2 regions of the Sorangium sp. So ce887 genome follow, and region 2 is predicted to be linked to the other one. Evidence: riboswitches for the same ligand, from Rfam matches in the RefSeq annotation. Region 2 holds a riboswitch; the other holds the start of a gene.
What was found. Region 2 has a riboswitch for cobalamin ahead of WMF36_RS05365 (TonB-dependent receptor). Riboswitches for the same ligand answer to the same signal wherever they lie in the genome.

Region 1: it holds a riboswitch for cobalamin, as region 2 does, so the genes downstream of both, WMF36_RS01675 (energy-coupling factor ABC transporter permease) here and WMF36_RS05365 (TonB-dependent receptor) in region 2, are expected to answer to the same signal.

The regions. Positions count from the first base shown of each region.
Region 1 covers NZ_CP150354.1:415,905-420,313, reverse strand. The annotation lists gene WMF36_RS01680 (enoyl-CoA hydratase/isomerase family protein) at 1-742, shown strand, start outside; cobalamin riboswitch at 1,851-2,055, shown strand; gene WMF36_RS01675 (energy-coupling factor ABC transporter permease) at 2,133-2,867, shown strand; gene WMF36_RS01670 (hypothetical protein) at 2,864-3,256, shown strand; gene WMF36_RS01665 (CbiQ family ECF transporter T component) at 3,246-3,995, shown strand; gene WMF36_RS01660 (energy-coupling factor ABC transporter ATP-binding protein) at 3,992-4,409, shown strand, end outside.
Region 2 covers NZ_CP150354.1:1,431,620-1,436,028, forward strand. The annotation lists gene WMF36_RS05355 (hypothetical protein) at 1-179, opposite strand, end outside; gene typA (translational GTPase TypA) at 243-2,081, opposite strand; cobalamin riboswitch at 2,245-2,427, shown strand; gene WMF36_RS05365 (TonB-dependent receptor) at 2,673-4,409, shown strand, end outside.

The sequences.
Region 1 (4,409 bases), 1.0 Mb from region 2:
CGTGACCATCCAGCGGCCCGACAAGCTCAACGCCCTGAACCCCGCCGTCCTCGGCGAGCTCACCGCGGCCTTCCACGACCTGCTCGCGCCCGCCGAGGGCAACGAGGTCCGCGCGGCGGTGCTGACCGGCGCCGGCAAGGCGTTCGTCGCCGGCGCCGATATCGCCGAGATGGCCGCGATGAACAGCATCGCCGCGAAGCGGTTCGCCGACGCAGGCCACCGCCTCGGCGACCTCATCGAGACCGCCCCGTTCCCCGTGATCGCCGCGGTCAACGGCTTCGCGCTGGGGGGCGGCTGCGAGCTCGCCCTCGCCTGCGACTTCATCTACGCCGCGGAAGGCGCCAAGCTCGGCCAGCCCGAGGTGAACCTGGGCGTCATCCCAGGGTTCGGCGGCACCCAGCGGCTGCTGCGACGGGTCGGGCCCGGACGCGCACGCGAGCTCATCTACTCAGGCGACATGATCACCGCCGAGCAGGCGCTCTCGTTCGGGCTCGTCAACGCCGTCTTCCCGGCGACCGAGCTCCTCGCGCGCGCCCGCGACACCGCCCTCAAGATCGCCTCGCGCGGGCCGCTCGCCGTCGCCGCCGCCAAGCGCGTCATCCTGCGCGGCGAAAGCCTCGACCTCGCCGCCGCCAACGAGCTGGAAGCCCAGGCCTTCGCCGCGCTCTTCGGCAGCGACGACCAGCAGCTCGGAATGAAAGCTTTCCTGGCGAAATCGCAGGCCGCGTTCATCGGAAAGTGAATTTCCGAGCCGCACGCCAGAGGGCAAAAAAATACCGCGCATCATGCTGGAGGGGGGCCAGACATGACCGCGGCAGGGGGACCGCGGCGGCGTCGTGAACGCCCGCCGCGGTGCTCAAGAAAACCCGCACGCGCTCCGGGCCGGGGGGGGAACCGCGCCGGTGCGCATGCGGTGATCAGAGTGTGGCATCCGAGAGCAGGTTGTCGATAACAAAGTGCAAGGCATGCACGCGGGTGAGCGGATTGCGCCCGGCACGAGGACAGCCAGATGACCGCACAGCGCAGACGCCGCCCATTCCCGCGAATGCGCGTTCGAGCCGGGCATACCCGTGCACGGGAGACACCCTCCGGCGGAGTCCATTTTCGCGTTCTCGGAAAGGAGAACACGAGAGCCCGCCGCCCCCTCGCGGCGGACGCCGCGACGAAGGGAGCCAGGCACGGAACACCTGCTCACAAGTAAAGAGCCAGGACAAACAAGGCACACTGCCGCGAGAAAGCCACCGGGGCGTGCGCCGCGCGCACGGGGCGTGCACGCTCCGAGAGGGCCCAGCACCTGCGCCGCGCGCACGGGCGGCGCACGCCCCGAGAGGACGCCGGAGCCAGCAGCGACCCTGAGGTGAGCAAGTAAAGAGACTTTAACTACAGAAGCACAAGGCTTGCAGCATTTTCGAGAAAGCTTTGCCTCGTGCGTCTCGGTCAATTTCTCCTTCTCCTTCTCCTTACCTTCTCCTTCTTCGATTCCCCCATTGCACAGGGCGCGATCACGCGTGGAGCTGCCGGTCGGCTCGACAGGACGGCGCCATCCGCGCACGGCACACCGCGGCAGCGCCGGACCGCCCGCTCGTCATGCGGCGAGGGCGCGGCGCGATTCAGCGCGGGCACCCCCGCCCCGCCGAACGTCCGGACGAACGGAGCGCTCGACGGCCAGCAGCGGGCCGGACGGCACGAGGCGGGAGCTCGCACGCCCGGCGCGTCACGAGCGCGGTCCGGCGTGAGACGCGCGCCGCGAGACACCCGCCGCGAGACACCCGCCGCGAGACGAGCGCCTCCTCGTGATCGCGGCGCGACCTCCTTGACGCCGGGCGCGAAACGGGACTACCGAGCTCCATCTGACAATCTACGCCTCGGGTGCCCTCAGGGCATAACAGGGAAGCCGGTGCGAAACCGGCGCGGTACCGCCACCGTGAGTGGGGAGCTGCCTCCGAAGACCACTGGGCCTCATGAACAGGCCTGGGAAGGTGGACGCAGCGCTGGGAGCTCGAACAGCTCCCTGAACCCATGAGCCGGGAGACCTACCCGAGCCCCCCACGAGGTGCAGCTTGCGCACGTCTTCGTGGCGTTCGGGTGCGGACCTCACCCGGAGCGCCGAAATCGGTCCCCACGGCCGTGCCGTGTCCATCGCCTGCGTGTTCCTGGTGACGCTCCTCGCGGCCCGGCCCGCGGCCGCCATGCACCTCGCGGAAGGCGTCCTGCCGCTCGGCTGGTGCGCGGTCTGGAACGCGATCGCCCTGCCCTTCGTCGCGATCGCCCTCCACCTGCTCCGGCAGCGCACCCGGCAGGACGTCTTCTACAAGCCGTTCGTCGGCCTCGTCGCCGCCGCCGTCTTCGCGATCTCGTGCATGCCCGTGCCGGTGCCGACCGCCGGGACCTGCTCCCACCCGTGCGGCACCGGGCTCGCCGCGGTGCTCATCGGCCCCTGGATGGCCGTCCTCGTCACCGTGGTGGCGCTCCTCATCCAGGCCCTCTTCCTGGCGCACGGCGGGCTCACCACGCTCGGCGCCGACGTCGCGTCGATGGGCATCGCGGGCGCGTTCACCGGGTACCTCGCCTTCCGGCTCGCGCAGCGCTGCGGCGCGAGCCTCTGGGTCGCGGGGTTCCTGGCCGGCGTGACCTCGGACTGGGCCACGTACGCGACCACGGCGCTCGAGCTCGCGCTCGGGCTCGCTGGCGAAGGGTCGGTGACGTCCATGTTCACCGGCGTCGCCCTCGCCTTCGTCCCCACCCAGCTGCCGCTCGGCCTCCTCGAGGGCGCCATGACCGCGGGGGCCCTCGTCTTCCTGCGCTCCAGGCGGCCCGACATCCTGGAGCGGCTGCGGGTCGTCCCGCTCGCCGCGGGGGCGTCGTGACGCGGCGGGTCGCGCAGCGCGCGCTGCCCGCGTTCGCACGGCGCGCGCGCGCTGCGGCGCTCCGGCTCACCGCCGCGCTCCGGCTCACCGCCGCGCTCCGGCTCACCGCCGCGCTCCCGGCCGCCGCCGCGCTCGGGCTCGTCGCGTGCGGCAACGCCTCCTGGGACGGGGTCGACGAGGCCGTGATCCGCCGCGTCGCCGAGGACGCGGGGCGCCACGACACGGGGCCGCTGTTCGCGGGCTTCGAGGGCGATCTCCTGCTCTTCGCGTTCCTCTGGGCGGGGCTCCTCTCCGGCTTCGCCCTGGGCTACTTCTCGCGCGTGCTCTTCGTCGAGCGCGCCGGTCAGCCCGCCGGCAAGCCCGGCGGCGAAGGGCTCCGTGCCGACTGATCTCCCCGCGCGGCTCCGCGACGTGGATCCCCGGCTCCGCCTCGGGGCCGCCGTGGCCGCGTGCTGCGTCGCCGCGGGCGCGCGCTCGCCCTGGACGCCGGCCGCGCTGCTCGTCGTCGCGTGCGCGGCCCTCCGCCTCCAGGGCGTGACGGCGGGCGCCGTCCTCCGCGCGTTCGCGCCCGCCGCGTGGGTCGGGGGGCTCGCGGCCGCGCTCGCGCTCGCGCTCACCCCGGGGGAGCCGCTCCTCGCGGGCGCGCCGTTCCCGCTCGACGCCCTCACGCGCGAGGGGGCCGGCCGCGCCGCGACCATCGCCGCGCGCGTCCTCGCGGCGGCCGCGGTGCTCCGGTGGCTCGCCAGCGCCACCGCCCCCGCCGAGATCGAGGCGGCGCTCGCCGGGCTCGGCGCGCCCGCGGCCCTTGTCGAGCTGCTCGCGCTCGCGCGGCGCTTCGCCGGCGTGCTCCAGCGCGCGGCCGACGGCGCGTGGAGCGCCGCCGCGCTCCGCGGCGGGTTCGCGCACCCGCGCGCCGCCGCGCGCTCGGCCGGCGCCGTCGCGGGCGTCGTGGCGCTCCGGACCCTGGAGCGCTCCGAGCACGCCGCCCTCGCGATGCAGCTCCGCGGCTACAAGGGAAAGCTCCCCGTCGCCGACCGCCGGGCGAGCGCGCCCGCCGCGAACCTCGCGTTCGCCGCCGCCGCCCTCGCGGCGCTCGGGCTCAGCGTCGCCGCCGGGGAGGCGGGATGAGCGCCATCGCCCTGCGCGCCCCCCGGATCGGCTACCGCGGCGCCGAGCCCGCGCTGCGCGACGTGCGCCTCGACGTCGCCGAGGGCGAGTCCGTGGCGGTGCTCGGCGGCAACGGCGCCGGCAAGACCGCGCTGCTCCGGGCGCTCGTCGGGCTCCTCCCCGTGCCCGGCGGCAGCGTCGAGATCTCGGGCCGCCGCGTGGGCTCGCCCTCGGACGCCGTGGCCGCGGGCGCCGCGCTCGTGCTCCAGGACCCGGACGACCAGCTGCTCGGCGCGACGCTCCTCGACGACGTCCTGTTCGGCCCGAGGAACCTGGGCCTGCCCGCGCCCGAGGCGCGGCGCCGCGCCGAGGCGGCGCTCTCCGCCGTGCAGATCGCGCACCTCGAGGGCCGCGCGATCGAGGCGCTGAGCTTCG
Region 2 (4,409 bases):
TGCGGGCCCGCGCTCGCGCTCGCGCTCGACGTCGCGTTCGCGCTCGACGTCGCGCTCGCGCCCCCGGAGCCGTCGTCGCCCCCCGGGGAGCCGTCGACCACCACGCTCCCGCCGCAGGCGCTCGCCCCCGCGAGCGCGACGAGCGAAGCCAACCGCGCTGAAAGCAGCGTCGTTCTCATCCCCGGGAGTCTACACCCGGGCGGGCAGGGGAGGGGCGCTCGCCGCCGGGCGCCCCCGGCCGATCACTCCACCGCCTGCGACTGCTCGATCGCGTCCTCGCGGCGCTCCCGGCGGTTGCACGCGAGCACCTTCTTGCGGACGCGCACCGCGTCGGGCGTGACCTCGACGAGCTCGTCGCCGTCGATCCACTCCATCGCCGTCTCGATCGTGAGCAGCCGCGGGCTGGCCAGGAGGACGTTCTCGTCCTTGCCGTGGTTGCGCACGTTGGAGAGCTTCTTCTCCTTGATCACGTTGACGTCGGTGTCGTTCGGCCGGTTGTGCTCGCCGATGATCATCCCCTCGTAGACCTCGACGCCGGGGACGATGAAGAACATCCCGCGCGGCTGGAGGTGGTGCAGCGCGTACGGGGTCGCCACGCCGATGCGATCGGCGACGATGGCGCCTGTCGGGCGGCGCATCATCGGGCCGCCCCAGGGCGACCAGCCGTCGAACATCGTGTTGAGCAGGCCCGTCCCGCGCGTCGCCGTCAGGAACTCGCCACGGAAGCCGATGAGCCCGCGCGACGGCACCCGGAACTCGAGGCGCGCGCGCCCGAAGCCGGGGTTCGTCATCTTCACCATCCGGCCGCGCCGGCCGCTGAGGCGCTCGGTCACGATGCCGACGTAGGTGTCCGGCGCGTCCACGACCACGAGCTCGACCGGCTCCATCACCTCGCCGTTGATCTCGCGCGTCACGACCTCGGGGTTCGAGAGCTGCATCTCGTACCCCTCGCGCCGCATCGTCTCCACCAGGATCGCGAGCTGGAGCTCGCCGCGGCCGAGCACCACGAACGTGTCGGGCACCTCGGTCGGCTCCACCCGGATGGCGAGGTTCTTCATCGCCTCGCGCTCGAGCCGCTCCTTCAGGTGACGGCTCGTCAGGTACTTCGACTGCTTGCTCTTGCCGGCGAACGTCGACGTGTTCACGCCGATCTTCATCTTGATCGTCGGCTCCTCGACCACGATCCGCGGCAGCGCCTCGGGGCTCGCCGGATCCGCGATCGTGTCGCCGATCGTGACCGCATCGAGCCCCGCGATGGCGATCACCTCGCCCGCGACGGCGCTCTCGACCGAGACCCGCTTCAGCCCCTCGTAGGCGTAGAGCATCTTCACGTAGCCGCGCGACTGCCCGTCCTCGCCGAGGAGCGCGACGTCGGCGCCGGACCGGGCGGTGCCCCGGACCACGCGGCCGACCGCGAGCCGGCCCACGTAGTCGTCGTGGGTCGTGTTGCAGACGATGACCTGGAGCGGCCCGTCAGGGTCGCCGGAGGGGCCGGGGACCCGCTCGAGGATGGTCTCGAAGAGCGGCACGAGGTCCGTGCCCTCGTGCTCGAGCTCGCGCTTGGCCTGGCCGAACTTCGCGACCGCGTAGAGCGTCGAGAAGTCCATCTGCCCGTCGCTCGCCTCGAGATCGCAGAAGAGGTCGAACACCTCGGAGAGCACCTCGTGGGCGCGCGCGTCGCTCCGGTCGATCTTGTTGATGACGACGATGATCGGGAAGCCGCGCTGGAGGCACTTCGAGAGCACGAACCGCGTCTGCGGCAGCGGGCCCTCGGCGGCGTCGACGAGGAGCAGCGCCCCGTCGGCCATCATCAGCGTGCGCTCGACCTCGCCGCCGAAGTCGGAGTGGCCGGGGGTGTCGACGATGTTGATCTTGACGCCGCGGTACCGGATGCTCGTGTTCTTCGCGAGGATCGTGATGCCGCGCTCCCGCTCGAGGTCGTTCGAGTCCATGACCCGCTCGGCCACGACCTCGTTTTCCCGGAAGGCGCCCGACTGGCGGAGCATGTGGTCGACGAGGGTCGTCTTCCCGTGGTCGACGTGGGCGACGATGGCGATGTTGCGGAGGTCATTACGCGGCATATATACAGCGGCGGCCGTTTAGCACGCGTTCCACGGAGGAGCGAGCCCATCCTCGCTAGAGCTCGAACGTTCGGACCGCGCGCGGCGCGAGACCTGCGAGCGGAGCGGGCGAGGTGAGCGGGAGCGATTGACAGCCGGAGGGGCGCTACCGTAGGGTGCGCCCGCGCTGGTGCCTGGGCGCCTGTCCAGGCTGAATAGGGAACCCGGTGAAATTCCGGGGCTGCCCCGCAGCGGTAAGCGAGAACGACCTCCCACGACAAGCACTGGCCCGCGAGGGCTGGGAAGCGGTGGACAGTAGGAAGCCGGCCCGGCCGGAGCGCTCGCGAGCCCGAAGACCTGCCAGCGCCCGGCGACGGGGAGACATCCGATGCCGGTTCGACCTGGGAGCCTCGAGGGAGGCGGTTAGGTCCGAGCCGGTGCATCTCTGCGCACGTCCCGGATCCCGAACCGCCCCCCGCGATGCCTTTCGGTCGCCCGTGGGGGCGAGAGGTCGGTCCAGCGCATCGCGCCGGATTCGCCTTTTCTTCCTCGCGGAGCTCGACACGAGCGGCCCGGCGCCGCTCCGCGCGATTGCAGCGAAGGAGGACACGAATGCTCCGCGAGACGGTCACGAACGGCCACGAACACCGCCATCCGCTCCGTTGGATCGCCGCACTGGCCCTCTTGCTGGCAACCGCGCGGCCGGCGCGCGCCGAGGTCGAGCCGCCGGAGGCACCCGCGGACGGGGGCGCGCTCGAGGTCACGGTGCAGGCGGAGAAGCCGGGCAGCGAGGCCGCCTCGCGCGTCTCGGTCGGGTACCGCGAGCTCGAGCTCAGGCCGAGGCTCCGGCCGGGCGACATCCTCGAGGCGGTCCCCGGGCTCTTCGCCGTGCAGCACGCCGGCGGCGGCAAGGCGAACCAGTATTTCCTGCGCGGCTTCGACGCGGACCACGGGACCGACGTCGCCTTCTTCGTCGACGGGGTGCCCGTCAACCTGGTCAGCCACGGCCACGGGCACGGCTTCACCGACCTCTACTTCATGATCCCGGAGCTCGTGACAGGGCTCGACGGCTACAAGGGGCCTTATTACGCGAGCATCGGCGATTTCGGCACGGCGGGCGCCGTCAACCTCCGCTTCGCCGAGAAGCTCGACGAGAGCACCGCGCAGCTCAGCGTGGGGCAGTACGGCATCCTGCGCGGCCTCGTGATCGCCTCGCCGGATCTCGGCGACGATTGGCGCGCGGTGGCCGCGGCGGAGGTCTACCGGAACGACGGGCCGTTCCTCAATCCGGAGCGGCTCGAGCGCTTCAACGTGTTCCTGAGGGCGACGCACGACCTCGGCGGCGCCGGGAAGGTCCAGATGACCTGGATGTCCTACGGGTCGACCTGGTCCGGCTCCGGCCAGATCCCGGCGCGCGCCGTGTGCGGCGAGGGCGAGCAGGGCGGCCTGAACCCCCCGCCCTCCGCCTTCGGACAGCCGTGCATCGATCATTTCGGCGCGGTCGATCCGACCGAGGGCGGGTCGACCGCGCGGCACATGGGGTCCGTCTCCCTCTCGACCGCGTGGCGGGACGCCGACCTGAGCGCGATGGCTTACCTCCTCAGCTATCGCTTCACGCTGTACTCGAACTTCACGTTCTTCAGCGAGGACCCCGTCCACGGCGATCAGATCGAGCAGAACGACGACCGCACCGTCGCAGGCGCCGATCTCCGGTTCCGCAAGCAGTTCGAGCTCGGGGGGGCGAGGTTCACGACCTCGCTCGGCGCGCAGCTCCGCGCGGACGGGATCGACAAGTCGCTCCACCACGACCAGGCGCGCGAGCGGCTCGAGGAGAGGGACCGGACCCACATCGACGAGGGCCAGATCGGCGTCTACGTCGAGCAGGACGCCCGGCTCCGGCGCTGGCTCCGCCTCGTGCTCGGCGCGCGCGGGCAGTGGATCGACGTCAACGTGGACGACCTGCGCGAGGACCTCCAGGCGACCGGGAACAGGTCGAGCGGCGCCCAGGGGCAGATGCAGCTCCTCCCGAAGCTCACGGCGATCGTCTCGCCGATCGACGGGGTCGATCTCTTCGCCCACTACGGGCGCGGCTTCCACTCGAACGACGCCCGGGGCGTGGTGCTGGCCCAGGGGGCGGCGACGCTGATCACCCCCGCGACGGGCTACGAGGTCGGCGCGCGGGTCGCGCCCGTGCGCGGGCTCTCGCTGAGCGCGGCCGGGTTCCTGCTCGATCTCGACTCCGAGCTGGTCTGGAGCGGCGACGCCGGCGTGACCGAGGCGTCGGGGCAGACGCGGCGCTACGGGGTCGAGATCGGCGCGCGTTACCGGCTCGGGAGCTGGCTCTTCGCC